DNA from 3 places in the Streptomyces pactum genome. Region 2 is predicted to be linked to each of the others. Evidence: riboswitches for the same ligand, from Rfam matches in the RefSeq annotation. Region 2 holds a riboswitch; each other region holds the start of a gene.
What was found. A riboswitch is a leader RNA that binds a small molecule or an ion and turns the genes downstream of it on or off. The one in region 2 is predicted to bind cyclic di-AMP.
Positions count from the first base shown of each region.

Region 1 (9,875 bases), 2.5 Mb from region 2:
GACGCCTTCCTGAACCTCGACGCCCCAGCGGCCGCGGCGCTCGCCGGATCGATGGAGGAAGTAGTCGCGGTCCCCGAGTTCCACCAGCAGAACAAATCCATCCACGGTATGGGGGAAAATGTTCGAGTTCGTCATCCCCGCACGTAATGAGTCGCAGCGGATCGGGACCGTCATCGCCGACCTGCGAGACACCCACGGCGCGGACGCGCGGATCGTGGTCGCCGACAACGCGAGCGACGACGGAACCGCGGAGACGGCGAAGGTCGCCGGCGCCGACGAGGTCGTCCATGTGGGACGAGTCGGCAAGGGGTTCGCCGCGACGGCCGCCATGAAGTCGTGCACCGGCGAGTTCGTGATGCTCTGTGACGCCGACATCAACGGGCTGGACCGGATGTCCGTGGCGGACCTGCTCGCCGAGGTCCGGCACCGCGGCCTGCCACTGGGCCGCCTCGACCTGCAACGCAGCCCGCACGACGCCCCCGTCACCACCCTCACCGCATCGCCCCTGCTCCACCTGCTGGGAGTCCACGGCACCCGCGAACCGCTGGGCGGCCTGATGGCGCTGGATCGCGACTTCGTTCTGGACCTCCACCTCCCGGGGGACTGGGGCTTCGACGTCGCTCTGACCCTGGCCGCGCTCGACCGAGCCGGGGAGGTCCCCGAACGGCCCGCACCACACGTCACCCACCGCCGCCGACATCTGGGTACCTATCGGCAGATGGCCGAACAGGTGAGCGCCGCCGTCCTGCGTCATCATCACCTCCTGCCGTGGGACCACGGCAACTGCACACGGTGTCCCACGTAGAGTTCGCACCCAGCCGCGGCGGGTGCAACGGCACCGTCGCGTCGTATGTCCTGGAAAGACGCCTTCCTGTGCCGCTGCTGCCCCGATTTCGGGCCCTCTTCGCCTGTGTCCCTCTCGAGCACACGGTCTTCACCGTCAGTTCGCCTGGGCGACACGGTAGACGGCACGACTGACAACCGGGCCCTCCGCCGGTGGCTCAGCGCTTCACGACGCGTGTTTCAACGACAACGCGAGACAGACCCGCCAAGGACGGCAACGGCCTGAATCGCTGAGCAGGAGCTTGACGCTCCGCCCTGGGCCGCCCCGTCCGAGGCCCGGACCACACCGTCACGCGCCTCAGCCGGGAGACGCTCCGGCGTCCGGGCCATCTCCCCCAGCTCGTCCCCGACCGGCCTCACCGCTCACCAGCGAGGTCGAGATCACCCTTGCTCGTCTCAGCCATGCCTTCAGCACCCCGGGGGCGGCGCCACGGGTGCGCGAGCGGACCGGACACCGCCCGCCACCACGGCCCCACTGGCAGCTCCCCCGCCGGCTCGAACGGCTCGCCCGGCCGCGGGAACGCCGCCGCCTGGCCAGCCTCCTCAGCCGCGTCCTTCGTCCACTCCCCCGGCTCCGCCCACGCGTGCGGCGCCAGGTTGAAGGTGCCCCAGTGAATCGGCAGCAGGGCACCGCCCGGACCGCCTCCCTGCAGGTCAAGGTGGGCCTGAACCGCCTGCGCAGGCGTCATGTGGATGTCCGGCCAGAACTCGGCGTACGCCCCGAGCTGGATCATCGTGGCGTCGAACGGGCCGTGCGCGGCGCCGATGTCCCGGAAGCCGTCGAAGTATCCGGTGTCCCCGCTGTGGTAGACGCGGTGTTCGTCACCGGCGACGACCCAGGACGCCCAGAGGGTGTGCTGGGTGTTGCGCAGCCCGCGCCCGCAGAAGTGCCGGGCCGGGGTGGCGGTCAGGGTGAGCCCGCCGACGCGCGTCGACTCGTGCCAGTCCAGTTCGCGCAGCCGGCCGGCGGACACGCCCCAGTGTTCGAGGTGGGCGCCGACGCCGAGCGGCACGGCGAACACGGTGTCCGTGCCGGCCAGCGCCTTGATCGTGGGCATGTCCAGGTGGTCGTAGTGGTCGTGCGAGATGACGACGACGTCGACCGGGCCCAGGGCCGCCAGCGGCACCGGGACCGGATGCAGCCGCTTGGGACCGGCGAAGGAGAACGGGGAGCAGCGCTCGCCCCAGACGGGGTCGAAGAGCACCCGCTGTCCGTCGATCTCGGCGAGCACGCTGGAGTGCCCCATCCAGGTCAGCCGCAGCCCGGTGGCGGGCGGCCGGGCGAGGTCGGCGAGCGTGGTGGCGTGCACCGGGACCGGGCCCCGGGGAGCGCGGCGGAGCCTCGCCTCCCGGTCGAAGTAGATCTTGGCGAACTCGCGGGCCGATCCGGAGGGCCGGGTCCGGGCGGTGCCCCCGGGATTCTGGAAGACGCCGTCACCGAAGTGCGGCGATCTGCGGATACGCGCCATGCGCTCACCGCTCGGGTCCGCGCCGAAGGCCGCGGGCCGCGGCATGCGGAGCCCGGCGCTCGGGGAACGGAAACCGGCCACGGTACCTCCAGGTGGAGTAGGTCAGGCTCTCATTATCGTCTCGTCCGACATCACCTCGAACGACGGATGTCACATCCGTGTTCCTTCCGCCCGTCGTACCGGTGAGGGCGCCCCCGCGAGAGCGCCCGGAAGACGAAGGCACGACCGACGGACCGGAAGGTGGCCCTCATGGCCCGCGTATCCCTCACCCCGCCCCGGACGCTCCTCCTCCGCGTCATGGAGCGGTACTCCCGGCGCACCTACGGCAAGGTTCTCGACCCCGGCAAGGCGCTCGCCCACAACCCCCGCGTGCTCTGGAGCGACCTGCGGTTCGAGCAGTCGGTGGCCAAGTGGAACAGGCTGGACCCCGACCTGAAGGCGCTCGCCGTGCTGGCCTCGGCGGCCTCGATCGGCTGCTCCTGGTGCATGGACTTCGGCTACTGGGAGAACGCCGAGCGCGGCATGGACCGGCGCAAGTTGCACGACGTGCCGGTGTGGCGGGAGAGCGACGCCTACACACCGCTGGAGCGGGACGTCATGGAGTACGCGGAGGCGGTGACGGCGACCCCGCCCGCCGTCGGCGACGACCTCGCCGGGCGGCTGCGGGCCCGGCTGGGCGAGCCCGCGTTCGTGGAGCTGACGGCCATGGTCGCGGTGGAGAACCTGCGCTCCCGGATCAACGCGGCGCTCGACCTCACCAGCCAGGGCTTCAAGGACTCCTGCGACCTGCCCGACGCGGGCCCCGCGGCCGCGGCCGCCGCCACGACGGACTGAGCCACCGGGCCGGGAGCGGCCGTCGCCGCACGGTGCGTCCGGCCCTGTCCGGGCGCCTGTATAGGGTGACGGGCGTGGGGAGAGTCCGGTTGAGTGTGACGGAGCGGCGCGAGGAGCTGCTGCGCGCGGCCATCGAGCAGATATCGGTGCGGGGCGTGGCCGCGCTGCGCATCGCCGACGTGGCCGCCACGCTCGGTGTCAGCAACGCGCTGGTGCTCTACCACTTCTCCACGAAGGAGAAGCTGGTCGCGGCCGCGTTCACCTACGCCGCCGAGGACGACCTCGCCCACCTGCGCAAACTGCTCGGCCGACGCACGTCGGCGCTGCGCCGGCTGCGGGCGGCCGTGCGGTGGTACGCCCCGACCGGGCAGGCCAAGGGCTGGCGGCTGTGGATCGAGGGCTGGGCGGTGGCGTTGCGGGAGCCCGCGCTGCGGGAGGTCACGCGGGAGCTGGACCGTCAGTGGAAGGCGGCGATCGCCGAGGTGGTCGCCGAGGGCGTGGCCGCCGGGGAGTTCCCGTGCCCGGACCCCGAAGGCGCCGCCCTCCGCCTGACCGCCCTGCTCGACGGGCTGGCCGTGCAACTGACGTCGTACGCGGGCGCGGTGTCACGGGCCCGGGCCCACGCGTGGATGGACGAGGCGCTCGCCCGGGAACTGGGCCTGGAACGGGAGGCGTTGACCACACAGCGCCCCTAGGGTCCCGCGCCCACGGGCCGGGACCCGACCCGCGACCAGGTGGTGCCGACGCCCGGCCCCGCGGCGTTCCACCGCCCGGACCTCGTCCGCGCTCCGGCCCCGGCGCGACAGCCCGCGAGGTGCCGCGCGCACGGCCTCGGCGACGACGGCGGGGCGACGGCCGGCACGGACCACGCGCACCGCGCCGACCGCCCGTGCCCCCCCCTGTCAGGCCACCGCCGCGATCCGCACCTTGATGTCGTCCGGCGACAGCGCCCCCTTGGCGATCACGTGGTCGCCGGAGGACTCGCCGCGCAGCCGGCGTCCGATCCACGGCACCAGGTACTCGCGTGCCCAGTGCACGTCGTCGCGCCGGACGCCCAGGGTGCCGCGGGGCGGCAGCGGCGGCCAGGGCTGGTCCGGGTCGGCCGGGACGCGCAGGCCGAGGGCCTGGCCCGCGCGCAGCGCCACGCGCGTGTGGCCCTCCGGCGACAGGTGCAGCCGGTCGGCGTCCCACGCCCTGCGGTCCTGGACGCTCCGGAGCGACCACAGGTCGAGCACCGGGCAGCCGTAGCGGTCGGCGACGGCCCGGACGTGACCGTTGTACGTGGCGATCTTTCCGCGCAGATGCCTGAGGACGGGCACCCCGCGGGTGTCGAAGCCGGTGGTCACCAGGACGGTGCCGGCCGCGGCGGTCAGCGCGGCCACCGCACGCTCGAACCGCTCGGCCACCTCGTCCGGATCGGTACCGGGCCGGATGATGTCGTTGCCGCCCGCCGCGAACGAGACCAGGTCGGGCGCGAGTCGGGCGACCCGCGGGACCTGTTCCGCCACGATCTGGTCGAGGAGCCTGCCGCGCACGGCGAGGTTCGTGTACCTGAAGTCGCCCTCGGGGCGCCGGTCGGCCAGCAGCACGGCGAACCGGTCGGCCCAGCCGACGAACGCCCCGTCGGGGCCGGGGTCGCCGACGCCCTCGGTGAAGCTGTCCCCCACCGCCACGTACGACCCGATCACTTCTCTGCTGTCACTCTTCGAATCGTCTGCCACGTCGGCCCATGATTCACCTTGAATGTGACCTACGCGACCGTAGGAACGGCTTGACGGTCGGTGAGAAAGACCACGCCTAAAGTGTTCGTCAATTCCGGAATACGCCGAAGGCCGGACCCGGGGATCGGGGTCCGGCCTTCGGTGGCGCGGGAACTGCGCGCGAAACCCTCGTCAGAGGGAGACGCCGTGCGAGCGCAGGTACGCGATCGGGTCCACGTCCGAGCCGTAGTCCGGCGTGGTGCGGATCTCGAAGTGCAGGTGCGGGCCGGTCACGTTGCCGGTGGCGCCCGAGAGGCCGACCTGCTGACCCGCCGTCACGGACTGACCGGCGGAGACGGAGAGCGAGGACAGGTGGGCGTACTGGGCGTAGTGGCCGTCGGCGAGCTGGATGACGACCTGGTTGCCGTACGCGCCGCCCCAGCCGGCGGAGACGACGGTGCCCGCGCCGACGGCCTTGAGCGAGGTGCCGGTCGGGACGACGAAGTCCGTGCCGGTGTGGTAACCGCTGGACCACATGCTGCCCGTCTGGTGGTACGGGGTACCGACGGCGCCGCCCGGGACGGGCGAGGTGAAGCCGCTGGTGGTGCCGGCGGACTGGGCGCTCGTGTCCGAGGAGTCCGAGGAGGAGGAGGAGGTCTTCGCGGCGTCCGACGACTTCTCGGCGGACTCCGACTTCTCGGCGGACGGCTTCTCGGGCGCGGCGGGCTTCTCGGCCGCCGGCTTCTCCGACTCGGCGGAGGACGACGGGGCGGACTCGGCGGCCCGCTCGCCGATCGAGAGCTTCAGGCCCGGGTGGATCAGCGACGGGTCCGAGCCGACGGCCTCGCGGTTGTCCGAGTACAGCTTCTTCCAGCCGCCGTCGACGTCCTGCTCGTCGGCGATCTTCGAGAGGTAGTCACCGCTCTTGACGGTGTACGTCCGCGAGTCCGAGTTCTTCTCGGCGCTGCCGCCGGCGGCCTTCTTCGCGGCCGTCGGTATGGAGTGCACGGCCTGCTCGGAAACGGACTGCGCGGGAGCGGCCTGGGCGCTGGCGGCACCCATCAGCGGGAGCGCGAGCGCGGCGCCACCGGTTCCGGCGACGGCGATGGTGCGGGTCAGGCGCATGGCCCTGGTACGGCGGTGCTTACCCTTCGCGGGCATGGCGAATTCCTCTCCGGCGCCTACGAGGTGAGCTGTCGGGTGCGAGCTGGAGATGCCCGGCCGCGCCGAGACGCGGCTTTACCCCAAGCCGTTCCGGGAACCGGAACAGGCGGTTGTACCTGTGGGTCCCCCGCTCCTGCCGTGTACGGGTGGTGGATGAGTGCTGGCTCCGGTCGGCGGCAGGATTAGGCGTCCGTCCGGATCGGTGGTGAACGTAAGGGACCAAGACGCACAGGGACAAGCGAGGGGTTCCGTCGGCGGGTGTCCCGATTGATCCTTTACGGGAATCACCGGTCACCCTCCGTCGATTCACGGGGCGCTTTTCAGGCGAACAGCCTGGAAAACCGGCTGGATTACGTGAGCATGACGAGCAACGCACGGTCACGTATATGACGCTGCTCACGCGACGCCTCCCCAGTCCCTTTTATTACAGCGCTAGTTGGAATGAAGGTGCCGATTCGGACAGAAGGCGCAGAAGTGTCGCAGTCGGGCGACTTCGCCCCCTGGGCCCCGGGGTCGTGCCGTATCGTCGAGTGGTGCCCGTCGGCGAGCAGCGCCGGCGGGGCGGAGTGGGAGGAGCCCCCGTGACGCAGCAGGTCCCGTCGACCGAACCCGAGCTGGCCGGCGTGCGCAACTTCCGTGACGTGGGCGGACTGCCGACCGTCGACGGGCGGCGGGTGCGACAGGGCGTGCTGTTCCGCAGTGGTCACCTCGCGCACGCCACCGGGGAGGACGCCGCGTTCCTGGCCTCGCTGGGCCTGCACACCGTCTTCGACTTCCGCAACGCCGCCGACCAGAAGCTCGACGGCCCGGACGTCGAGCTGCCGGGTGTACGCAACGTGAACCTGCCGCTGAGCGATCCGGCCGACGGCGCCGAGTTCTGGAAGATGGTCCGCGACGGCGACCTCGACCAGCTACGCGGGATCCTGGCGGACGGCAAGGGCGTGAACCGGATGATCGAGTCCTACCGCATGATCATCAAGGAGCGCACGGCGGAGCACTCCCGGGTACTGCACGCGCTCGCCGAGGACAGCGTCCCCGCCCTGATGCACTGCGCGGCCGGCAAGGACCGCGCGGGCCTGTCGATCGCGGTCACCCTGCTCGCCCTGGGCGTCGAGCGCGAGGCCGTCGTCGACGACTACCTCAAGTCGAACGCCGCGCACCGCCGCTACAAGGTGCGCCGCAGCGGCTCCGCCGCCTCGGCCTACTCCCCCGAGGTCATGGAGCTGCTCAGCCCCCTCTTCGATGCGCGCGCCGAGTACCTGGCGGCGGCCTTCGAGACCGTCGAGGAGACCTGGGGCGGAGTCGACGCCTACCTGGAGAAGGGCCTGCGGGTCACCCCGGAGACCCGGGAGCGGCTGCGCGAGCGGATGCTGGACTGAGCCACCGGCTCACCGGCTGTTGGCGCCGACCTCGAAGAGCAGGTAGATGAAGGCCGCGAAGACGTGCCCCACGATGAGGTAGATGAAGAGCCGCACCCACAGGGCGCGCGGGAACTTCTCCTGCAGGTTCATGGCGTTCCTCCGGGGGCGGGGTGGACCGGCGTGGTGGCCGGTCCCAGGCACAGTGCGGCCGTCGGGCTCTGCAGCAGGGTGTGGACGAAGAGGAGCTCGACCCCGTCGGCGTCCTGGGCGGCGATCCGGTGCGGGGTCAGCGAGTCGAAGTGCGCGCCGTCGCCCGGACCCAGCGGGTGCACGGTGTCCCCGAGGCGCAGCCGCAGCCGGCCCCGCAACACGTACAGCCACTCCTCGCCGGGGTGCACCCGCACGATGTCGCCCTGCGAGCCGTGCGGCACACGGACCCGCAGGGCCTGCATACCGCGACCGGCGCCGCCGGCCTGCCAGTACGTCCAGCCGCCCGCGAAGGTCGGCTCCATGGCGTCGGCGCGCACGACGGCGTCCCGGTCGGCGGCCGTCTCGCCGAGCAGCTCCGAGACGGTCGTACCGTAGACCCGGGCGAGGGAGAGCAGCATCGGCAGTGAGGGCTGGCGCTGCCCGGTCTCCAGGCGGGAGAGGTGGGCGGGCGACAGCCCGGCCGCACCGGCCGCCGTCTCCAGGGTGAGGGCGGCCCGGCGCCGCAGGGCACGCAACTGGGGCGCCACGACGGACACCGCGTCCGCCGGCGCGTCCGGCGACGGCGGACCGGTCTCAGGAGAGGTCATGCCTCCATTCAGCCCGAAACTTGCCCGCTGGGCAATTTTCTTGCCTCAGAGGCAAAGACGGCACGCGGCCGAAGGCGGCGGCCGGTGACTCCTAACGATTGGCCACCGCCTGCCTGACCAGGGTCTTCCCGAAGTCCCACAGCAGGCCGCCGCCGTTGTGCGCGTCGTCCATCACCTCGGTGAAGGCGTCGACGAACCGGTCCGCGTCCGCCGTGTCGATGATCAGCGGCGGGATCAGTTTGATCACCTCCAGGTGGTCGCCGGACACCTGCGTCAGGATCCGGTGCCGTTGCAGCAGCGGCACCACCACCATCTGCGCGAACAGACCCTTGCGCGCGGTCTGCAGCATCGTCCAGCGGCTGCGCAGCCTCAGCGATCTCGGCCGGCCGAACTCGATGCCGATCATCAGCCCCCGCCCCCGGACGCCGGCGAGCAGCTCGTAGCGGTCCACCAGCTCCGCCAGCCGGGACTTCAGCCGCTCCCCCACCGCGGCGGCGTTCGCGACGATCTCCTCGTTCTCCATCACCGACAGCACGGCGAGCCCGGCCGCCATGGCCTGCGCGTTGGACCCGAAGCTCGCCGAGTGGACCTGAACCCGGTCCATCGACGAGAACACCTTCTGGAAGATCCAGTCCTTGCCCAGCGTGGCCCCCACCGGCACGTATCCGCCGGACAGCGCCTTGGCGACGCACACCAGGTCGGGCTCCACGCCGTCCTCGTGCTGGAAGGCGTAGAACTTACCGGTCCGGCCGAGGCCCGTCTGCACCTCGTCGGCGATCAGCAGCGCCTTGTGCCGGTGCAGCAGCTCCTGTGCGGCGCGCAGATAACCGGGCGGGGCCTCGTGCACACCCTTGCCCTGGATCGGCTCGACGATCAGCGCGGCCACGTCGCCCCGCTTCAGCTCCCGGGCCAGGGCGTCCAGGTCGCCGAGCGGGAGGGCGGTGTCGGGCAGCAGCGGGGCGAAGCCGTCGCGGAAGCCGTCCTCGCCGTTGACGGACAGCGAGCCGGTGGTCAGCCCGTGGAAGGCGTGCGAGCAGTACAGGATCCTCGGCCTGCCGGTCGCGTACCGGGCGAACTTCAGCGCGGTCTCGACCGCCTCCGTACCGCTGTTGCCGAAGAAGACCCGGTCCAGGTGCGGGCTGTAGGAGAGCAGCCTCTCGGCCAGCAGTCCGGGCAGCGGTGGGCAGTCGAAGCGGGTCAGATCGGCCAGCGAGGCGTCGAGGACGTCGTGCAGCGCCTTGCGTACGACAGGGTGGTGGCGCCCCAGGCCCATCACCGCGAACCCGGCGAGCATGTCCAGGTAGTCGTTGCCGTCCGCGTCCCAGAAGTGCGCGCCCTCGGCCCGCTCGTAGACCTTGTCGAAGCCGATGGTGCGCAGCATGCGCGGGAGCTGGTGGTTGAGGTGCCTGGCGTGCAGCTCGTAGCGCTCGGCTCCGCGCTCGGCCAAGAGCGCGGCGAGGTCGAACTCCTTGGTCATTCAGTTCTCTCCTTGCACTGGCATGACGGTCCGTCCGCTCCCGGTCTGTTCCGCGCCGGGTGCCGCGGCATGCTCCTCCACGGCCAGGCTCGCGCTGATCCGGCCGGCGATCTCGACCGGGGTGAGACCGATGTCGGCGAGCACCTCGGCGCGCTTGGCGTGCGCGAGGAACTGCTCCGGGATGCCGAACCGGCGTACGGGTAGGTCGATCCCGGCGTCGCCCAGTGCCA
Region 1 covers NZ_CP019724.1:1,261,928-1,271,802, forward strand. Annotated here, with positions in the region: gene B1H29_RS05370 (B12-binding domain-containing radical SAM protein) at 1-147, shown strand, start outside; gene B1H29_RS05375 (glycosyltransferase family 2 protein) at 119-805, shown strand; gene B1H29_RS05380 (MBL fold metallo-hydrolase) at 1,200-2,393, opposite strand; gene B1H29_RS05385 (carboxymuconolactone decarboxylase family protein) at 2,562-3,146, shown strand; gene B1H29_RS05390 (TetR/AcrR family transcriptional regulator) at 3,221-3,841, shown strand; gene B1H29_RS05395 (SGNH/GDSL hydrolase family protein) at 4,049-4,834, opposite strand; gene B1H29_RS05400 (M23 family metallopeptidase) at 5,039-6,007, opposite strand; cyclic di-AMP (ydaO/yuaA leader) riboswitch at 6,010-6,169, opposite strand; gene B1H29_RS05405 (tyrosine-protein phosphatase) at 6,592-7,389, shown strand; gene B1H29_RS05410 (DUF6126 family protein) at 7,399-7,521, opposite strand; gene B1H29_RS05415 (helix-turn-helix domain-containing protein) at 7,518-8,168, opposite strand; gene B1H29_RS05420 (aspartate aminotransferase family protein) at 8,260-9,645, opposite strand; gene dxs (1-deoxy-D-xylulose-5-phosphate synthase) at 9,646-9,875, opposite strand, start outside.
Region 1: it holds a riboswitch for cyclic di-AMP, as region 2 does, so the genes downstream of both, B1H29_RS05400 (M23 family metallopeptidase) here and B1H29_RS15395 (transglycosylase SLT domain-containing protein) in region 2, are expected to answer to the same signal.

Region 2 (9,875 bases):
CGCTCGCCGCACGACCGGGGACTCGACGACGACCGGACAGCACCGCAGGCCGAAGGCTCCCGGGGACCCGGGCCGGCGCCGGCTGCTGATCACGTCCGTCACGGCCACCTGCGCGGTCCTGGTCGCGGTGCTCGCCCTGCGTGACGCCTCCGGCCCCGCCGACCCGGCCGACGACGCGAAGTGCCGCCCGACCGAGCTCCTCGTACCGCCCTGCGGCGCCTGGTTCGGCGCCTTCGTGCCGCACGACAAGTCCGACCTGGCCGAGAAGGTGCACGCCTACGAGAAGAACGTCGGCCGCAGGCTCGACATCGTGTACACATACCACGACATGTCGGCGGTCACGGACACCCGCCGGGAGGGACAGCTCCTCACCGAGCAGGAACAGCGCGTCGGCGAGGACCGCATGCTGCTGCTCTCCTGGGAGAGCAAGTGGTGGGGCGGTACGGACCGGCAGCAGCCCACCTGGAAAGAGATAGCCGCCGGCGGCCTGGACGACTCCGTGATCGACGTCCAGGCCCAGCGCGTCAAGGAGTACGGGCAGCGCACGGGGAAGAAGGTGTTCCTCTCCTTCGACCTGGAGATGGACACCCGTACCCCGGACAACGGCTCCCCGGCCGACTACGTACGGGCATACCGGCACATCCACGACCGGTTTCGCGAGCTTGGCGTCGACAACGTCGTGTGGACCTGGATCATCACCGGCTACCTGAACCACGCCGACCTGTTCGAGAAGATGTACCCGGGGGACGAGTACGTCGACTGGATCGGCTACAACCAGTACAACTACTACCTCTGCCACAAGGCGGACTGGCTCAGCTTCGCCGAGACGCAGCACGCCACCCACGACTGGATCCGCGCCAACCTCTCCGACGACAAGCCCCTGATGCTCTCGGAGTTCGGCAGCGCCGCCGATCCGAAGCGGCCGGGCCGGCAGGCGGACTGGTACGCGCGGGTGCCCCGGGTCCTGAAGGACCTGGAGGGCGTCAAGGCCGCGCTCCAGTGGAACTACCGAGACCCGGGACCGCACTGCAACCTGGCCGTGGCCAACGACCGGGCGTGGGACAGCCTGCGCGAGGCGGCCGCCGACCCCCACCTCAACCAGCCGCTCGACTGACCGGAGCCACCGTCACGGACACCCGGCGAACTCGCGATCGCGGGACGGTGCGCACTGATCACCCGGCGAACTCGCGACCGCGGGACGGTGCGCGCTGATCACCCGGCGAACTCGCGACCGCGGGACGGTGCGCGCTGATCACCCGGCGAACGCCCGACCGCGGGCCGGTGCCCGCCGGCCGCCCGGCGGACTTCGGTCCCAGGGGCCGGTGCCCGTGCCACCCGGCGTGCCCAGGCCCCGCGCCGGTGCCCGCCGGCCCCCCGTGAACTCGGGCCCCAGGCCGGTGCCCGATGGCCGCCCGGCGTGCCCAGGCCCCGCGCCGGCGCCCACTGGCTACCCCGCGAACTCGGGCCCCCGCACCATGGCGCGCCCCCGCCGGTACCACCGCCACGCGACCGTCTTCGGACCGTCGCGGTAGGGGGCGATCCGGGCGCCCGCTCCCGCCAGCCACGCCTCGACGTCGGCGACCGTGTGGCTCCGCCGCACGATGAGCCGGGCGATGCGGTACCGCTCGTCGCGGTCCGAGCTGAGCGCGTGCCGCACGGCGGTCGCCGTCTCGTACCCGGCGCGGGCCGACAGCGACCGCACCTTCGCGCTGTTGTAGCCGTGCGGGTAGGCGAGGTGGCGGACCGGGTGCCCCAGGGCGTCCTCCAGTACGGCCTTGGACGTGCGCAGTTCGTACGCCAGCCCCTTGGCCGGCAGCGTGTCGAGCTGGGCGTGGGTGACGGTGTGGCTGCCGATCTCCATGCCGGAACGTTCCAGCTCCGCCGCCTTGTCCAGGGTCATCATCGGGGCCGGGGGCAGCAGACTGCGACCGCCCGGGGCGATGGCCCCGGTGGTGAGATAGGCGGTGGCGGGCAGCGCGCGCCCGGCCAGCGCCTCGGCCGTGGGACCGGGCAGGTCGGCGAAGCCGTCGTCGAAGGTGAGCAGCACCGGCCGGGGCGGCAGGGGCGCCCGCCCGGCGAGGTGGTCGGCGAGCACGCTGATCGTGACCGGCGTCATACCGCTGTCCACGATCGCGTCCAGATGGGCGGCGAACGCCTTCGGGGTGACGGTGAACTCGGCGATCCAGGAGGGCGGATCGTCCATCACCGCGTGGTAGAGGAAGACGGGTATGTGCCCGCCCGGCCCGCCTGCCGCGGGGACGCCGTCCCGCCCCCGGGCCGCTCCCGGAGCACCGGCCGCCCCGCTCATCGCGCCTCCAGCCCGACCGTACGCAGGGCGCGGCGGGCCCGCAGGTAGCCGACGGGGCCGTACAGCATGCCCCGGCGCTGCAACCGGGACAGACGCCGCGGCCACGGATGGGTGCGGGAGTCGTGCCCGCCCGGCACCTCCGCCGCCGCGTCCGCACCGCCGCCGGTGGCGCGTACGGCGGTCAGCCCCCGCGCGTGTGCCAGCCCGCCCGGCACCCGGGCGAGGAAGGCCGGCAGCAGCGCGGGCCGGTTCACCAGGATCGCCGTGAGGTAGGCGGTGAGGCCCGCGCCGTAGCCGTACGCCTGGGTCTCCAGGTCCCGCCAGGTCTCCCGGTGGTGGTGCCAGACCAGCGCGCGCGGGGTGTAGCGCAGCCGCTGCCCCTGGGCGAGGACGCGGACGAAGCCGTACAGGTCGTCGCCGCCCCGGGCGCGCGTGCCCGCGCCGGTCGCCGGGTCGAAGCCGCCGACCGCCCGCAGCACCGCCGTACGGAAGGCCATGTTGGCGCCGGAGCCGAAGCGGCCGGCGGTGAACGGGAACAGCGGCTCGTCGGCGGGCGGACGCGCCGGGTCGTACGTCCGCGGGGTGAACCCCTTCGCGAAGCCGCCGTGGCTCTCCAGGAGCACCTGGGCGGGCGTGCGCAGCCGCGCGGGCAGGATCAGCCCCGTGGCGCAGCCCAGGCGCGGGTCGGCGGCGAAGGGCGCGGTCAGCTCGGCGAGCCAGCGCCGGTCGGCGACCACGTCGTCGTCGGTGAAGGCGACCACCTCGCCCCGTACGGCCGCGAGGCCCCGGTTGTGGGCGATGGCGAGTCCGGGCACCGGTTCGCACAAGTACCGCACCCGCTCGCCGTACTTGCGCTCGACCAGTTCGCGGGTGTCCTCGGTCGCGGGCGCGTTGTCGACGACGACGATCTCGAAGTCCGGGTGGTCCTGCGCGAGCAGCGAGTCCAGCGCGCGGGCTAGCTGGTCCGCGCGTTCCCGGGTGGCGACCACGACGCTGGCGGAGGGCGGCGCGGGCAACGGCTCGGGCGGCTCCCCGCGCGGCAGCTCCCGGGCGAGCCCGGCCAGCACCTCGGTGGGATCCGCGCCCTCGGGCACCTGGCCGAGTACGGTGCCGACGGGTACCCCCGCCCGCCTGACCAGCAGGAAGACCGCACCGGACGTCACCGGAGCACTACCCGGCCCGGGTCTCAGCGCCGCCCCCTCCCTACCCTCGGCCACCGCCGTATCCTCGGCCCTCTCCGCAGCCTGGGCACCCTCCGTGATCTCGGTACCCTCCGTATCCTCGGCCCCGAGATCCAGCTCGGCGACCTGCACCGGCCCGATGCTCAGGAACCCCTCTATCTCCCGCTCCGTCTCCCGCCGTGTCTGCTGCCGCGCACGCCGCACACCGGCCATGCGCCCACCCCCTCGTGGTTGCCCTCCGTCATGACCGGCGCAGCCGGGCCGCGCCCCTCAACGTCCTTACCGCCAGCGACGCCAACCGGGGCCGGTCGCGTACGAAGCCGTGCGCGCGGCGGGCCGGCTCGCGACCGAGCCAGTGCAGCGCGGCACCCGCCCCCGCCCGCGTCGCCGCCCCCTCGTACACGGACAGGCCGCCGGTCTTCAGCGAGTCCTTGTACTCCGCCGCACCGCGCCCCATGTCGAGCATGCCGATGCCCTCGGCGGCGGCGGCCTGGGCCATCCGCAGATGCAGCACCAGCCCCGGTGAGTACTTGGCGAACTCGGGGTCGTACGCCGGGAACCAGCAGGCCATGACCGTCGCCGAGCGCAGTCCGAAGTGGGCGGCGACCGGCCGGCCGCCGGCGTAGAGCACGGACAGCGTGCCGGTGCACTCCGGCGCCCGGGTCCTGGCGAGCCGTCCGACGAGCCGGGTGATCCACTCCTGCGCGAACCGGTCCCGGCGTCCCGTCCTGCGGTACTGCGCCGACTTCCACTCCATGAGCGTGCGCAGCGCGGCCGGATCATGCTCGTCGAACACGAAGCGCACCTCCCCGGCCTGACGGCCGAGCCTGCGCTCCTTGGCGAGGGTGGTCTTCAGGAACTTCGGCGACCGGTCGCGCAGGGCGCTCTCGTACGCCTCGTATCCCTGCTCCACGTCGATGACGTAGGCGGTGTGCTCCTCGGCGGCGTGCGGCACGAACAGCCCCTGCTCCGCCTCGAGGTTGTCGAAGGCGAAGCTCGACAGGGAGCAGGCCCGCAGCAGTTCGCGGGTGTCCGGGGCGAGGCCCGGGCGCAGCACCGCGCCCTGGCAGTCCGAGACGCCGAGCCCGATCGCCCGGCCCTGGCCCAGAGGCCCGCGCTCGTGCGGCAGGAAACCGGCCGCCTCACCACCGTCGTACACCACCGCGACCCGCGCCCGCGGCCTTACCCGGCCCACGACGCCGGTGAACTCCGGTTCCATGAACGGATTGCGTGGTGCCGCCGACTTGGCGCGCAGCTCGCGCCAGCGCTCCCGTTCCCCCTCGCCCAGTTCCTCCGGCCTGAGCACGCGCACACGTCCGCTGTTCAACCCGACCCCCCGATCAAGTCCCCCTGGACAGAAGGAAGGTACCCCCGGGGACGGCCCGGCCGGTAGGTAGCGGACCATGTTGTTGCCAACCGGTGCACAGGCCCTTAACCGGCCTTAGCCGATGAAGCCGATGATGTGCCAGGTTTCGGACACGAACGTGCGTCCTCGTGCGCACTTGTGCCGTACTCGTGCGGACTCGTGCCTACCTCGCGCGTCCTCGTTCGGAAGCGATCGTGGGTGAGTCGGACAGGTGCGGTGTCCGTATTCTCTGATCATGGACCGCACCGCTTATTCACTCGTCGCCACCGACCTCGACGGCACGCTGCTCCGCGGCGACGACACCGTGTCCGACCGGTCGCTGGCCGCACTGGCGCGGGTGGCCGGAGCCGGTGCGCGGCACCTGGTGGTGACCGGGCGGCCGGCACCCCGGGTGCGGTCCCTGCTCGACCGCCTCGGCTGCACCGGGCTCGCGGTGTGCGGCCAGGGCGCGCAGGTGTACGACGCCGGAGAGCACCGGATGCTGTGGTCGGTCACCTTGGACCGGGAGCTGGCCGAGACCGCGCTCGGCAAGATCGAGGCCGAGGTGGGGCAGGTGCACGCCGCGGTCGACCAGGACGGCGTCGACGGCCTGACGCTCATCGAGCCGGGGTACCTGATGCCCCATCCGACGCTGCCCGCGGTGCGGGTCGAGCGGCGCGACGCGTTGTGGAGCGCGCCGATCAGCAAGGTGCTCCTTCGCCACCCCGACCTGACCGACGACGAGTTGGCGGCGACGGCGCGCGCGGTGGTGGGCTCGCTCGCCACGGTCACGATGTCGGGGCCGGGAACGGTGGAGCTCCAGCCGTGCGGCATCACCAAGGCGACCGGCCTGGCGATGGCCGCCGAGCGCCTGGGGCTGGGCCGGCGGCGGACGATCGCCTTCGGCGACATGCCCAACGACATCCCCATGTTCGACTGGGCGGCCCACGGCGTCGCCATGGCCGGCGCCCACCCCGAACTCAAGGCGGTGGCCGACGAGATCACCACGACGAACGAGGACGACGGCGTGGCCGTCGTCCTCGAGCGGGTCTTCGGTACCTCTTAGTACGCGCCGAAGACGTTGTCGATCGAGCCGTACCGGTCGGCCGCGTAGTTGCAGGCGGCGGTGATGTTGGCGACCGGGTCGTACGGGTCCCAGGAGGTGCCCTCGACGTGGTACGCCTGGAAGGTCGGGTCGATCACCTGGAGCAGGCCCTTGGACGGGGTGCCGTTGATGGCGTTGATGTCCCAGTTGTTGATGGCGAGCGGGTTGCCCGACGACTCCCGCATGATGTTGCGGTGGATGCTGTCGTACGACCCGGGGATGCCGTGCTGCGCCATGATGTCGAGCGACTCACGGATCCAGCCGTCGAGGTTGTCCGGGTACGTCGTCGCCGCCGTGGTGGCGGTCGTGGCGGCCGTGGTGGCGGCCGGAGTGGCCGCGGAGGCGCTGGTGGCGCCGATGAGCGGCAGGGCGAGCACGGCGGCGCCGGTGCCGGCCACGGCGAGCTTCCGGGCGAGGCGGGCGGTGCGGGCGTGACGGTTCTGACCGTTGGCAGACATGCTTGAGTCCCTCTCCTTACGCCTGCGAGGTGAGCTGTCGGGTTCGGGCGGGGAGGTGCCCGGCCGGGCCCTGACGGGCACGGCTTCACCCCGAGCCGCTCCGGTGGTGACCGGTGCGGCGACTTACCTGGGTCCCCCGCTCCTGCCTGCGAGTTTGTTGGCGGATGACTGTGTGACCGGGCGGTGGCAGGATTCGGCGTCCGCCCGACAGGCCGGGAACGTATGCGAGAGCACATGTCCGAAACAAGTGCAGGAATCACCCAACGCGCCTGTTGACCTTGGTCTGGGGTGTTTGGTGCGCTTGATCCTTTGCGGCCGCCAAGGCTCAACTGGCTTGCGGCGCAAAGGGAGGGCACGGTCGGCGGCGGGGTTGCCTACAGGTGTGGAGGAGTGAGTCAACTCACTGACTCAACAAGAATGGCAAATCGGGCATTAGGGCCAATCGCGAGTCAATCGGCCGCAGAGTGGGAGGGCTTCGGGTGGCGACCGCCGGCCGGGCGGGTCCGCCGTCGCGCGCGCCCCCCTCTCCGGCCCCGCTCCGTCCGGTGTTTCCGTGTGCTGTGCGGGCATCCGTTCGGGGCGGGCGCGGAGCGAGCCGGGTGGGTGACGTATTCGGAGTGCGGGCCGTTGGGAGGAGTGATGTGATCTTCGTGGCGGATTCCGGCCCTGGTGATGTCGATCAATATGTGCTCATATCACCTGATCAAAAACATACTGTGCATGATCTGATACCGACCGGCCTGTAACGGTGGGCGCTAGCGGTGATCGAAAGGTGACCGGATACGCTGACTTGAGTGGTGGCAGCGACCTATCGACAAACCAGGTAATCGCCAGTAGACACCAGCAGACAGGAGACCCCTCGTGACCGTCGTCGGGCCGTTCGGGCTGAGCGTGCGGGACCAGGCTCTGGAAGCCGATGTCCAGGCCGGATTGGTTGCGGTCGAGGAAGGGTTGCTTGAGGCAACCAAAAGTGAGGTTCCGTTCATCACGGAGGCCGCCCAGCACCTGGTGCGGGCCGGCGGTAAACGATTTCGGCCACTGCTGGTGATGCTCTCCGCCCAGTTCGGCGACCCCTACGCCCCCGGCATCGTGCCCTCGGCCGTCGTCGTGGAGCTGACCCACCTCGCCACCCTCTACCACGACGACGTGATGGACGAGGCCGCCGTGCGGCGCGGCGTGGCCAGTGCCAACACCCGCTGGGGCAACTCGGTAGCGGTCCTCACCGGCGACTTCCTGTTCGCCCGCGCCTCGCAGATCCTCGCCGACCTCGGGCCCGAGGCGGTCCGCGTGCAGGCCCTGGCGTTCGAGCGGCTGGTCACCGGCCAGATCCTGGAGACGGCGGGGCCGCAGGACGGCCGGGACCCGGTCGACCACTACCTGGACGTGCTGGGCGGCAAGACGGGCTCGCTGGTGGCGGTCTCCTGCCGGTTCGGCGCGATGATGTCCGGCGCCGACGAGACGGTCGTGGACGTGCTGACCCAGTACGGCGAGCGGCTCGGCGTCGCCTTCCAGCTCGCGGACGACGTCCTGGACATCGCCTCCGACTCGCGCGAGTCGGGGAAGACGCCCGGGACCGACCTGCGCGAGGGCATCCCGACCCTCCCGGTGCTGCGGCTGCGCGAGCGGGCGGCCCGGCTGGGGCTCGCCGAGGACATCGCGCTGTGCGAGCTGCTGGACTCCGACCTGAGCGACGACGCGCGGCACGCGGAGGCGCTGCGCCTGCTGCGCGCCCACCCCGCGCTGGAGCAGGCGCGGCGGGACACGGTCCGGTACGCCAAGGACGCCCGGGCGGCGCTGGCCCCGCTCAGGGAGTGCGAGGCGAAGTCCGCGCTGGTGGAGCTGTGCGACGCCGTGGTGCACCGGGCCGGCTGAGCACCCGGCAGCGCGTCCCGCCCGCCCCCTTCAGGCCGGGAGCGTCCGACCGTGCACCTCGCCTCCTGTGGGCGGAGAGTGTCCGGCGTGCGCACCCCGTCTCCTGTGGGCCGGGGAGTGTCCGGTGTGCGCACCCCGTCTCCTGTGGGCCGGAGAGTGTCCGGCGTGCGCACCCCGTCTCCTGTGGGCCGGGGAGTGTCCGGCCGCGTACCTCGACTCCCGCGGGCCGGGAGTGTCCGGCGGCGTATCCGCCCCCTACGGGCAGGGGGAGCCGCAGCCCCTCCGTGTCATCCCGCAGGAGTATGCGGAGTTGAGCCCGCGGTCTGACGACTCCGGTTGGCCGATTTGGTCAGATGGACACCACGGAAGACACCAATCCTCACCGATTCGGGTGAGAATGGCGGCTCACGGGTGAACGAGTGCGAGGCCGTGGGAAAGCCGCCGCCGACGACGGAGGTAGGGCACACAATGGCACCGATCGATTCCGACGACAGCACGACCGCCGGGGCGGGCGAGGGCCTGCGGTCCGGACGGCGCAGGGCCGCGCGGTACGTCGTCCCGGTCGCGGTGATGGGAGTGGCGGCCGCGACGATCGGGCTCGTCCCCGCGCTCGCCGACTCCGGGGACCCCGACCTGCCGGAGATCACGGCGCAGCAGCTCATCGAGAAGATCGCCAAGTCGGACGTCGAGCAGTTGTCCGGCACGGTCAAGATCAGCACGGACCTGGGCCTGCCGGACCTCGGCGGCCTGGAGAGCGGCCTGATGTCCGGAATGTCTGGTGGTCCGGGGTCGGGCGGGGACGAGGACGGCTCCGCCGCCGACCCGTCGGCCAAGCTCACCGAGCTGGTCTCCGGCACCCACACGCTCCGGGTCGCCGCCGACGGCCCCGACCGGCAGAAGCTGTCCCTGCTGGAGAACGCCGCCGAGTACAGCCTGATCCACAACGGCAAGGACGTCTGGGGCTACGACAGCGAGTCCAACGAGGTGTACCACTCGACCGCGTCCGGCAGCGCCGAGCAGCCCCACAAGGAGGCGCCGGTCACCCCGAAGGACTTCGCCGACCAGGCCCTCAAGGCGGTCGACGACACCACGTCCGTGACCGTCGACGGCACCGCGCAGGTGGCCGGCCGGGACGCGTACCGACTGGTGATCAAGCCCAAGCAGGACGGTTCCACGGTCGGCGCCGTCAGCGTCGCGGTGGACGCGAAGACCGGCATGCCGCTGAAGTTCACGCTGACCCCGTCGAGCGGCGGCGCGGCCGTCGTGGACGCGGGCTTCACCAAGGTCAGCTTCGCGCAGCCGGACGCGTCGACGTTCGACTTCACGCCGCCCAAGGGTGCGAAGGTCACAGAGGCCGACGAGGCGGCCGAGGCGGCGGAGCACGGCCGGGAGGCGGGGGGCGGCCTCGCCGAGGAGATGGACGGTCTGAAGGGGACGGACGGCCTGAAGGTCATCGGCGAAGGCTGGAACTCGATCGCCACCTTCGACACCGGTGGCCAGGGTCTGCCCACGGCCTCCGCGGGCGGCGACCTCGGTGGCTTCCTCGGCTCCTTCGGCGACCAGGTCAAGGGTGACTTCGGATCCGGCACGGTCTTCAAGACCCGTC
Region 2 covers NZ_CP019724.1:3,712,663-3,722,537, reverse strand. Annotated here, with positions in the region: gene B1H29_RS15420 (glycosyl hydrolase) at 1-1,114, shown strand, start outside; gene B1H29_RS15415 (polysaccharide deacetylase family protein) at 1,448-2,203, opposite strand; gene B1H29_RS15410 (glycosyltransferase) at 2,305-3,702, opposite strand; gene B1H29_RS15405 (GNAT family N-acetyltransferase) at 3,731-4,816, opposite strand; gene B1H29_RS15400 (HAD family hydrolase) at 5,091-5,900, shown strand; gene B1H29_RS15395 (transglycosylase SLT domain-containing protein) at 5,897-6,397, opposite strand; cyclic di-AMP (ydaO/yuaA leader) riboswitch at 6,403-6,570, opposite strand; gene B1H29_RS15390 (polyprenyl synthetase family protein) at 7,259-8,269, shown strand; gene B1H29_RS15385 (LolA family protein) at 8,738-9,875, shown strand, end outside.

Region 3 (9,875 bases), 930 kb from region 2:
ACCGGCACCTCGGGCTTGTCGAAGTGGGTGTAGTAGAGGTCGATGTGGTCGGTGCCCAGGCGCCGCAGTGAGGCGTCGGCGGCGGCCTTGATGTTCGCGGCGGTCAGTCCCGGGTACTCGGGGTGCTGGCTGACCTTGGTGGCGAGGACGACGTCGCCGCGGTTGCCGCGGGCGGCGAGCCACTTGCCGATGAGGGTCTCGGACTCTCCGCCGCTGTTGCCGTCGACCCACGCGGAGTAGGAGTCGGCGGTGTCGACGAAGTTGCCGCCCGCCGCCGTGTAGGCGTCGAGGACGGCGAAGGAGGTGTCCTGGTCGGCGGTCCAGCCGAAGACGTTGCCGCCGAGGGCGAGGGGGAAGACCTCCAGGTCGGAGGAGCCGAGCTTGCGCAGAGAAGTCATGTCCTGCGTCAACGAGCACACCGGATCCGGTGATTCCGGAAACGGGGCAAAGATCCCGCAAACCGGCAGCCCCGAAAACAGGCAGCCCCGAAAACAGGCAGGGCCGCGAACCGGCAGCCCTGACGTCGGGGGGTCGCCGTCAGGACCGCCGGGGATCAGAGGGGACGGGTGGTGTGCGGGGCGGGACTCAGGGGGTGAGGCCCTTGCTCTGCAGCCACGCCATCGGGTCGATGCCGCCGCCGTCGCCGGTGTGGACCTCCATGTGGAGGTGGGCGCCGGTGACGTTGCCGGTGGCGCCGACGCGGCCGATGACGTCGCCGGTGGTGACCTGCTGGCCCACGCTGACGCTGATGGAGGACTGGTGGGCGTACCAGATCTCGGTGCCGTCCTCGAGGGTGAGCACGGTCTTGTAGCCGTAGGACCCGTCCCAGCCGGCCGACGTGATCGTGCCGCTGTGCACCGCCTTGAGCAGCGTGCCCGTGGGGGCGGCGAAGTCGAGGCCGGTGTGGTGGCCGGAGGACCAGTAGGCGCCTGCCTGGCCGAAGGTGGAGGAGATCGTGTACGAGGAGGTCGGCAGCGTGTACTGCTCGGCCAGCTTCGCGAGCCGCTCGGCCTCCGCCTTCTTCGCGGCCTCCTCCGCCGCCTTCTTCTTGGCGGCGGCGGCCTTGGCCTCGGCCTCCTTCTCCGCCTTGGCGGCGGCTTCCGCGGCCTTCTTCTCGGCGGCGGCCGCGGCTTCGGCGGCGGCCTTGGTCTCGACCTGGGCCTGCTGCTGCTCGGCCTGCGCCATGATCCGGGCCCGCAGCGACTCGCCGGCGCCTGCGGAGCTCTCCGAGGAGGTGTCGGCGGCGACCGTGCCGATCCCGCTGAGGGGGGTGGCGGAACCCTCGGGCTCCGGCTCCTCCTCGTCGGAGATGATCGAGCCGACGTTCGGCAGGTCCGGCATGGAGATCGACACCGGCGGCTTGCCGGTCTGCGCGCTGGCCATGCCGCCCGCGCCGACCGCGGCTATGACACCGACGCCGAGGACGGTGGAGCTGCGGGCGAGTCCGCCGCGCTGCTTGGCGACGCGGTGCCGGCCGCGTACGGGGCGGATGGATTCCGCGGTGGGATTCCACTCCTCCCAGGGGCCCTCTTCGGTGCGGTAGCCGTCGTAGCCGAAGGTGTCGGTGTCGTGCCCGCTGGGCACGAACGGGGCCTCGGGGGCAGGCCGGTTGGACGCCACGTGGGCGTACTCCTTTCCTTCCTTCCGCCTACCGGGTTAGCTGACGGGTTCGGAGCAGGAAGGTCTCCTACGCGCGTATATCCGCCGTGTCTCCACGGCGTCGTACGAGCGATTCACCCCAATGTGGTGGTTCCCCGGTTCCCTCGCGGGATTCGGCGCGTGCGCACGGAGCCGCCTTCTGTGACGGCTGGGACGACCGCGCTGCGTTATCGAACGTTAATAGACGCAGGGCTCGGATTCCAAGCCGTTCCTCTTGATCGTTAGCGAATCCGGCCCGGACGTACGCCTCACGATCGGTGAAAACCGGGCGAGTTGACCGGGTTTCAGTATTCCTCTTTCCGGCTCGAGTTTCTGACGGTGTATCAGTTGTTATGCGGAGGGCGGTCGGTTCGTCACGTCCGGTGACATCGCTCAGGGTCGTCGTACGGCGAGCAGTGCCATGTCGTCGGCCATGCCGCCCCCGGAGTGCCGGCGCACGTCGTCGGCGAGGGTTTCGAGCAGTTCCGTCGGGTGCCGGAACACGCGGCCGGCCAGCCGGGTGTGCGGATCGTAGAACTCCCCCCGGGCGTCCCGTGCTTCCGACAGCCCGTCGGTGTACAGCAGCAGCGTGGCCCCGCCGGGGAAGGCGGCCTCCTCCGCGCGGTCGGGCCAGACGCCCAGCTCTCCCATGCCGAGCGGCAGCGCCGACTCGCGGGCGGGCAGCGGGCGCAGGGTGCCGTCGGCGTACAGCAGCAGGGGCGGCGGGTGGCCGCGGTTGACGATGCGTACGGTTCCGTCGCCGTGCGGGAGTTCGGCGAGTACGGCGGTGGTGAACCCCTCGAAGGCGTCCAGTCCGTCCCGCCGGGCGCCCTCGCGGGCCAGCGCCCGCTCCAGCCGTTGCGCCACCGCCTCCAGGGTCGCCTCCTGCTCGGCGGCCTCGCGGAAGGCGCCGATCACGACCGCGACGGCGGCCACCGCGCCCATGCCCTTGCCGCGCACGTCCCCCACGATGAGCCGGATGCCGCGCGAACTGTCCTGCACCGCGTACAGGTCGCCGCCGATGAAGGCGTCGGCCTGCGCGGCCTCGTAGCAGGCGGCGATCTCGAATCCGCCGATCCGCTCGGCGGGCTCGGGCAGCACGGCACGCTGGGCGGCCTCGGCGATCTCGCGGACGGAGACGAGCCGCTCGCCGGTGCGGCGGACGAAGCCGTTCACGAGTACGGCGAGCACGGCGACCGTCGCGATGGTGATCAGCTCGGTGAGGGAGTCGACGTAGTGGATGACGCCCTTGCCGAGCTGCAGCCCGATGACGGCGGCGACCACGGCGACACCGGTGAGCGCCGTACCGCGCCGCGAGTAGACCGGGGCGGCGACCAGGGGTGCGGCCGTGTAGAGGGGGCCCGCGGTGAAGTACCTCGGGGTGAAGATGTCGTACAGGATGGCGACGACGATCAGCAGCACGGGGAGCAGGCGCACGAAGGTCCGCCCGTACGAGGTCCGCCACCGCCGCGCCGGGCCGGTGGCGGGCGGCACGGGTGCCGGGCGGTCGCCGAGGCCGGGGTCGGGCACGGGATCGCCGGGGAGCCGGCCGCCGGCCCGGGCGGGCGCTCCCTCGTCGTCCACGTCACCTGGCCGCACCACTCGTCTCCCGCCGCCCCGCACGTCCGCGCCGCTTGCCGTCCCGTGCTCCAGGTTTCCCGGAGCGCCGGCGGGGGGCGAGCCGTGCGGGCCGATCGGGTGACGGTGCCTGGACCGGAGGCGGTAGCGGTGGCGGGCCCGTGCCGGTGGCGGTAACCGGCCGGTGACGGTAACCGGCCGGTGACGGTAGCGGGCCGGTCCGGTGCCGGTGCATACGTCGCCAACGCACGCGAACGCACCGAAGGCCGGAATCCTTGCGGATTCCGGCCTTCGGTCTTCAGTAGCGGGGACAGGATTTGAACCTGCGACCTCTGGGTTATGAGCCCAGCGAGCTACCGAGCTGCTCCACCCCGCGCCGTTGTGTCTCTACTGTACGTCATCCCGGGGGCGGAATGCACATCCGTATCCCCCTACCCCTCCAGGTGACGGTTCGGCGCCTTCGCCCGCTCCTCGTACTCCGGCAGTACGACGACGGCGGCGCCCCCGGCCGCGAGCACTCCGCTGCCGTCGGCCCCCGGCACGAAGGTGTCCGGCTCCCGCCAGGCCGTGACCACGCGGCGCACCCCGGCGTCGAGGATCAGCCGGGCGCAGGGCGCGGGCCGGGACGCGCGGCGGGCGCACGGCTCCAGGCTGCTGTACACGGTGGCCGCCGCGAGCCGGGGGCCGGCGGGGCCGGCCTTCGCGAGCGCGGCCTCCTCGGCGTGCACGACGGGGTCGCCGCCCTCCCGTGAGTACCCCCGGGCCAGCTCGGTCCCGTCCGCGGCGACCACGACCGCCCCCACGCTGAACGCCGTCGCGGACGGCGGGCACAGTTCCGCCAGCTCGCAGGCGAGCGCCAGCCAGTGCCGGTCGGCGGCGGACACGCGGTCGCCGGTGCCGGGGGCGGTGGGCAGGTACCGCGTCAGCACCACGTCCTCGATGCGCCGCGACTCCACCAGCCGCAGCCGCCCGCCCTGATAGCCGCCCGGCCCGAACAGCCGGGGCGCGTCCGGGTCACCCACGAACAGCGGCGCGAGGACGAGCTGCAGTTCGTCGGCGAGTTCCTGCTGCAGGAGCTGGGTGTGGACGGTCCCCCCGCCCTCGGCCATCAGCCGCCGCACGCCCCGCCGGTCGTGCAGGTACTCCAGCGCCGCCCGCCAGTCGAGCACGGGGCCGAGCGGCACGGTGTCGGCGGCGATGCCGAGCGCGCGGGCCCGCCGCGCGCCGTCGTCCGTGGTCAGCAGCAGCTTCTCCCCGCCCGTGTGCCAGAACCGTGCCGCCGGGTCCAGCTCGCCGGTGGCGCTGACCGTGACCTTGAGCGGGTACTCCGCCTTCCCGGCCGCGGTCCGCGCTGCCCGCCGCTCGGCGGAGTTCACCAGCAGCCGGGGGTTGTCGGCCCGGATCGTGCCGGCCCCGACGAGGATCGCGTCCACCGACGCCCGCACCTCGTCGACCCGGTCGAAGTCGGCCGGGGAGGAGAGCAGGAGCCGTTCGGGGCCGGTGTCGTCCAGGTAGCCGTCGAGGGAGACGGCGGCGGAGAGGAGGACGTAGGGGAGGGGCATGGGGGGCGGCTCCGGTGAGCGGACGGCGTGGCGGGCCTCGGTCATCGCCAGTGACCGTCGGTCATTGCCAGAAGACGTCTACGACGATAGTCCGTCCCGGCGGACCGGGAGGAACGCGGTTGAGCGCCGGCGCTCGAGCACCGTTCCCGGACTGCCGTCGGCCGCGAAAGCGTGCGCGTCCGCGGCGCACCGGGTGCCGCCGGAGCCCCGGGACACGTCACTCCGGCGTCGTGTCCCGGCACTTCTCCGAGACGCGCACCACGCCGAAGACCACCGGGGCGTCGGTGATCTGCTGGTTCGGTCCCGGCCGGGAGTCGCAGATCTTCCACTCGGCCGGATCGTCCACCCGACGGCCCTGTCCGCTCGCGTCCTCGAAGGTCATGTCGAGCTCGGAGCTCATCTGCTCGTACGCGCGCCCGGCGTTGCCGCCGATGACGTCGGGCACGGTGGCCGTGACCGGCTGGACGTTCGCCGAGGGACGCGTCCCGGCGGTGGCCGAGCCGGCCGAGGCACTCGGCGAGGCCTGCGGCACCGACGATGCGCCACAGGCGGTGACCGAGGCCAGCAGCACGGCGGCAGACGCGGGTAGCAGAAGCTTGGTGACGGTCATGCCGGTCCCATCCGATCCGAAAGCCCCGACGTCCGGGGCGGATGCTCCCCTCACACGAACCCCCTGCCCGCGCGTCGAGAAGCCCCGGGTGATCATCACACCCCCGCCGGGGCCGACGACCCGCCGGTGCAGGACCTCCCCGTGGGACACCGAGGAGCGCGGTCGGCGGCCGGCGACGCCGTGCGCCTCCCGCCCTGTACCGCGTCGTACGGCGGCTTGACTCTCCGGTGACTGGAGACCGGAGAGTGGGCGCCATGAACGGCGCGACGCCCCTGCACTCGATCGGTGAACTGTCGGCCCGTACCGGTGTGCCGGTACGGACGATCCGGTTCTACTCGGACACCGGCCTGCTGCCGCCCACTCACCGCACCCCGGCCGGCTACCGCCGCTACGGCGACGCGGCCCTCGGTCGGCTGCGCCTGGTCCGGGTCCTGCGGGAGCTGGACGTCGACCTCCCCACCGTCCGCCGGGTCCTGGACGGTGACCTCCCCGTCGCCGAGGTCGCCGCCGCGCACGCCGACGCCACCGCCCTCCAGATCCGCGCGCTGCGCCTGCGGCAGAGCATGCTGCGTCTCGTCGCCCGGCGCGGCTCGAGCCCCGAGGAGACAGTTCTCATGCACCGCCTGACCCGCCTCTCTTCCGACGAACGACGGCGCATGGTGGCCGACTTCATCGCCGGCCTCGGTGCCGGCGCTCCCGACGCCCGAGGCGCTGCCGCCGCCCTGCGCACCGCCCTGCCCGATCTCCCCGACGAACCGTCCGACGCCCAGCTCACCGCGTGGGTGGAGATCGCCGAACTCGTCGCCGACGACGGCTTCCGCGCGCGCATGGCGCATGCGGCGCTCCCGCCCGCCGACGAGGAGGCCCTGCCGGGCGCGGCTCCCGAGGCGGCGGCGGAGCTCGTCCCCTTCGTCAGGCGGACCGTCGCCGCCGCGAGGGCGGCGGACATCGACCCGGACGATGACGATGCCGTCCCGGTCGTCGACGCCGTCGTGGAGCGCTTCGCCGCCACGCTCGGCCGCCCCGACAGCCCCGAGCTGCGGGCGTGGATGGCCCGGCAGTTCGACGCGGGACACGACCCGCTCGTCGAGCGGTACTGGCGCCTGGTCTGGACCGTCAACGACTGGCAGGTGGTGCCCGCACACCTGCCCTTCCAGCCCTGGATGATCGAGGCCCTGCACCGGTCCCGGCCGGCGGCTCACGGGCAGAGCCACGGACAGGGCGGTCACCGCTGCGGCTAGGGTCCCTCGGCATGAGCACAACACCGCACGGAATACACCGGGTTGGCCTCCGCGCCCTCCCCGGAACCGGTGCGGCCTTCACCCTCGCCGCGTACTCGGCCGCCTGCCGGTTCGTCCGTGACCGCCGAGCCGGCGACGCCGAGGCCGCTGTCCAGGCGCGACGGGGCGCCGCCCGGGCCCCGGAGCGGGGCCGCCCGTGAACACTCCTCGCCGGGTCACCCCGCGCCGCCTCGGCGCCGCCGCCGCGATCTACGGCGTGTTCGTCGCGGGCTGGTACCTGGGGCAGCCCGTCACCCCCGAATGCCACGTCGACCAGGCCGCCCTCGACCGGATCGCCGAGGAGTACGAACCCGTACCGTTCCCCACACCCACTCCGACGCCCACGGCGTACCCGTCACGGTACGACCCGGTGTCCCCCCTCCCGTCCGCCCCGATGCCGGACCCGGCCCGCGGCCCGCGTGGGGGCGCCGACGTCCATCTGTCCCAGACGTTCGCCGACTACGCCGTCGCCTGCACCAACGACACGGGCGAACGCCCCCGCCTGCGGGCGTGGTTCGAGGGCGATTGGCGGTAGGGGGTGATGTGGCCGGGCGCGTCCGCCGACGCGGGCGCCGGACCCGTGTCGTGTGACACTCCCCGGATGCCTGCCTGGACAACCCCGCGCCGCCTCGGCGCCGCCACAGCTCTGTACGCCGTGTTCCTGGCCGGGTGGTGGCTGGGCCAGCCCGTGCGCTCCGACGGCTGCCTCGAAGACCGGCTCGCCGCCGGGGCGGCCGCTCGTCCCGCGCCGGTGGAACCGGCCGACCCCGCCCGGTACCTCGAGAATCTCGGCCTCGGGTTCGACTTCGGTCTCCTCGACTGGGCCGACGACATGGACGGCTACCGCGACGGCGAGTACGGCCCCAGCGACTACGGGTACGACCTGCGGGGCGGGTCCGGAACCTACGTCACGTCCGGCGCCGTCCACACTCCTTGCTCCTACAAGGAGCGCGCCCGCCTGCTCGCGTGGCTCAACGGCGACCGGGGCTGACCCCACCCGCGCGCCCGCCTGCCCGGAAACGAGTCGGCGCCCGGACCGGCCGAAGCCGACCCGAGCGCCGTCGGTAGGCCCTGTGGGACTCGAACCCACAACCAATGGATTAAAAGTCCTGGCCAAAGCCTGTTGGGTGGTTCCGGACGCTGGTTCGGTGTCCGGAACCGCCTGGTCAGAGCATGTGCGCCGTGAGTGCCGATCCGCCGCGCGGCGGGTTGTGCCACACCGTCCGCTCACGCATCGCTCACGCAGAACATGCCGCTGACCAGAGCGTTCGCTCCTGCTGCCTCACAGGATTCGCGTATATCCGCCGCTCCCCCTTCGAGCGGCCTTCTCCACCGGGCGCTGAGTGTAGCGACGGCAGGATTCGATCCCTGCGACACCCGCTTTAGGAGTGGGATTGGATCCATGCCGCGGGGTGCTCGACGCTGCCACGCGGTACTGTTTCCGCTGGTCAGAAGCGCGCAGCGAGCCACCTAATCCGGCTCACTTTTCATCCGCCGTACGTGGCCCTCGTTTCACCCGTTGCCGAGAGCGCAGGACCGGCCCGGCGCTCTGCTGATCGCCAATGGTGTGGGAATCACGCCCGTTCACTACTATCGCTCAGACTTTTCTACCAAGTCCGCCACACCAAAGGCCCCGATAAGCAGAAGTTGATCCAGTAGATCAAGAACCTGCCCGCGGCTTGTAGTCGATGTAGCTTGCGCGTACGCCCGAACTAGTAGCTCACCAACATGCCGTGCGTCTGCTGCTGCGCGATTCCGAATGTCTCCCGAGCCCTCTCCATGGATCTCAACGAATCGACGACCGCACTCCAACGCCAAGTCGTCGACGCGGTCAGAGGCGTGCTCAAGAGTAATTAGCAGTTGCGGTAGAGCCTCCTCGAAAGAGGCAGAATGAATTAGTGCTTTGAGAGAGACCTTCAGGGGACGTAGGCGTTGACCGCGAACTACCGATGCAAATTCAGCAATAGCACCGCGTACTTTGTCTTCAGGGTCATCGATAAATTGCTCGAAGGCTCGCTGAGCAACGGCGGTATCGGTCGCATTAGACAGCCCGTGAGCACAAGCCCCGGCAGCTCCAATACGGCTGGCTACGTCTTCGCCTGAGAGCACCGAGTCCAACATCTCTACCAAGCTCCAATGCATCGCAGCCAGAGCAGCCAATTGCCCGCCACACTGTCGCGTCTCGTATCTCTCCGATTGAAGCATGCGTTCAATCACAGGCTTCACTACGTCAAGGTCCTCAAAGCCAATGTGAGCCATAAGCCGCACTACAGCATGTGTAGCCAGAAGTTCATCGTCTGCATTAATGAGGCGAGCGAATGCTTGCAACGCCTGAGGACGAGCGTGACGCATAGAGGCATGAATCACATGCGCGACACAAGAGCGTACGGTGACAGCAGGATCCTCGGCCATTGCATCGAGCACTGGGAGAACCAACGCTGTTCGAGAGCCATCCGCGTCGTAGATAAGGAGGTCACCCAGAATCTCTGCCGCACTTCCTCGCGAAGAATTAATCCCCGACGTATACAGGTCTCGTCCCTGAGTGTGCTCTTGATTGGCGGTTTGGACAGTCAAGCTGCCATCAACTGGGTCACTAGCACCGGTCGCGCGGTCAATAATAAGCTGAACGATATCTTGAGGAACTGTCTTGAGATACTTTCGGATGGCAGATCCCAGCCACCGATTGTTTGCCTCGTGTCCGAGGGAAGCGATGTGTCGGACGGCTTCAAACACCGGCGCAGGGTCAGCAAGGGCATCGGCGTTGCCTAGTCCCATGAGGATTGCATCACCGTAAGCAGCATGGACGCTTTCATCAAATCGAAGAGCTAGCCGAGAGAATCTCTCAGGATCGCTCTTCGTTTGCTCCTGTAGGACATGTGATTGCTCGTAAGCGCCACCGGTGTGAGTCCGCCAGTCGGTTCTCTCTGAGTTATGTTTTGCTATGGCACCCAGCCACTGTTCATCGCTCATGCGTCCGGCGGCAGCCTGATTAATGGGAGCGCCGATCGCGCCTCCCGTTACGCCCTGAGGCTCTGCCGGCTGATCGGAATCAAACTTCCTGCGTAGTTCGCCGAGTCGACGGCGCCCTAGCTCAGATAGCCGATCTTCTTGCATCGCTGAAAGCAGATTAAACGGGTACCAGCCCGTAGGCTTGGACTCCCATGGAAAACGAACTTCGAGAATCGCAGCTTCAATACTGGCGAATGC
Region 3 covers NZ_CP019724.1:4,638,935-4,648,809, reverse strand. Annotated here, with positions in the region: gene B1H29_RS19715 (aldo/keto reductase) at 1-398, opposite strand, end outside; gene B1H29_RS19710 (M23 family metallopeptidase) at 586-1,620, opposite strand; cyclic di-AMP (ydaO/yuaA leader) riboswitch at 1,631-1,788, opposite strand; gene B1H29_RS19705 (PP2C family protein-serine/threonine phosphatase) at 2,032-3,222, opposite strand; tRNA gene B1H29_RS19700 (tRNA-Met) at 3,519-3,592, opposite strand; gene B1H29_RS19695 (dihydrofolate reductase family protein) at 3,648-4,778, opposite strand; gene B1H29_RS19690 (hypothetical protein) at 4,996-5,388, opposite strand; gene B1H29_RS19685 (MerR family transcriptional regulator) at 5,643-6,629, shown strand; gene B1H29_RS19680 (hypothetical protein) at 6,826-7,203, shown strand; gene B1H29_RS19675 (hypothetical protein) at 7,270-7,659, shown strand; gene B1H29_RS19670 (hypothetical protein) at 8,259-9,875, opposite strand, start outside.
Region 3: it holds a riboswitch for cyclic di-AMP, as region 2 does, so the genes downstream of both, B1H29_RS19710 (M23 family metallopeptidase) here and B1H29_RS15395 (transglycosylase SLT domain-containing protein) in region 2, are expected to answer to the same signal.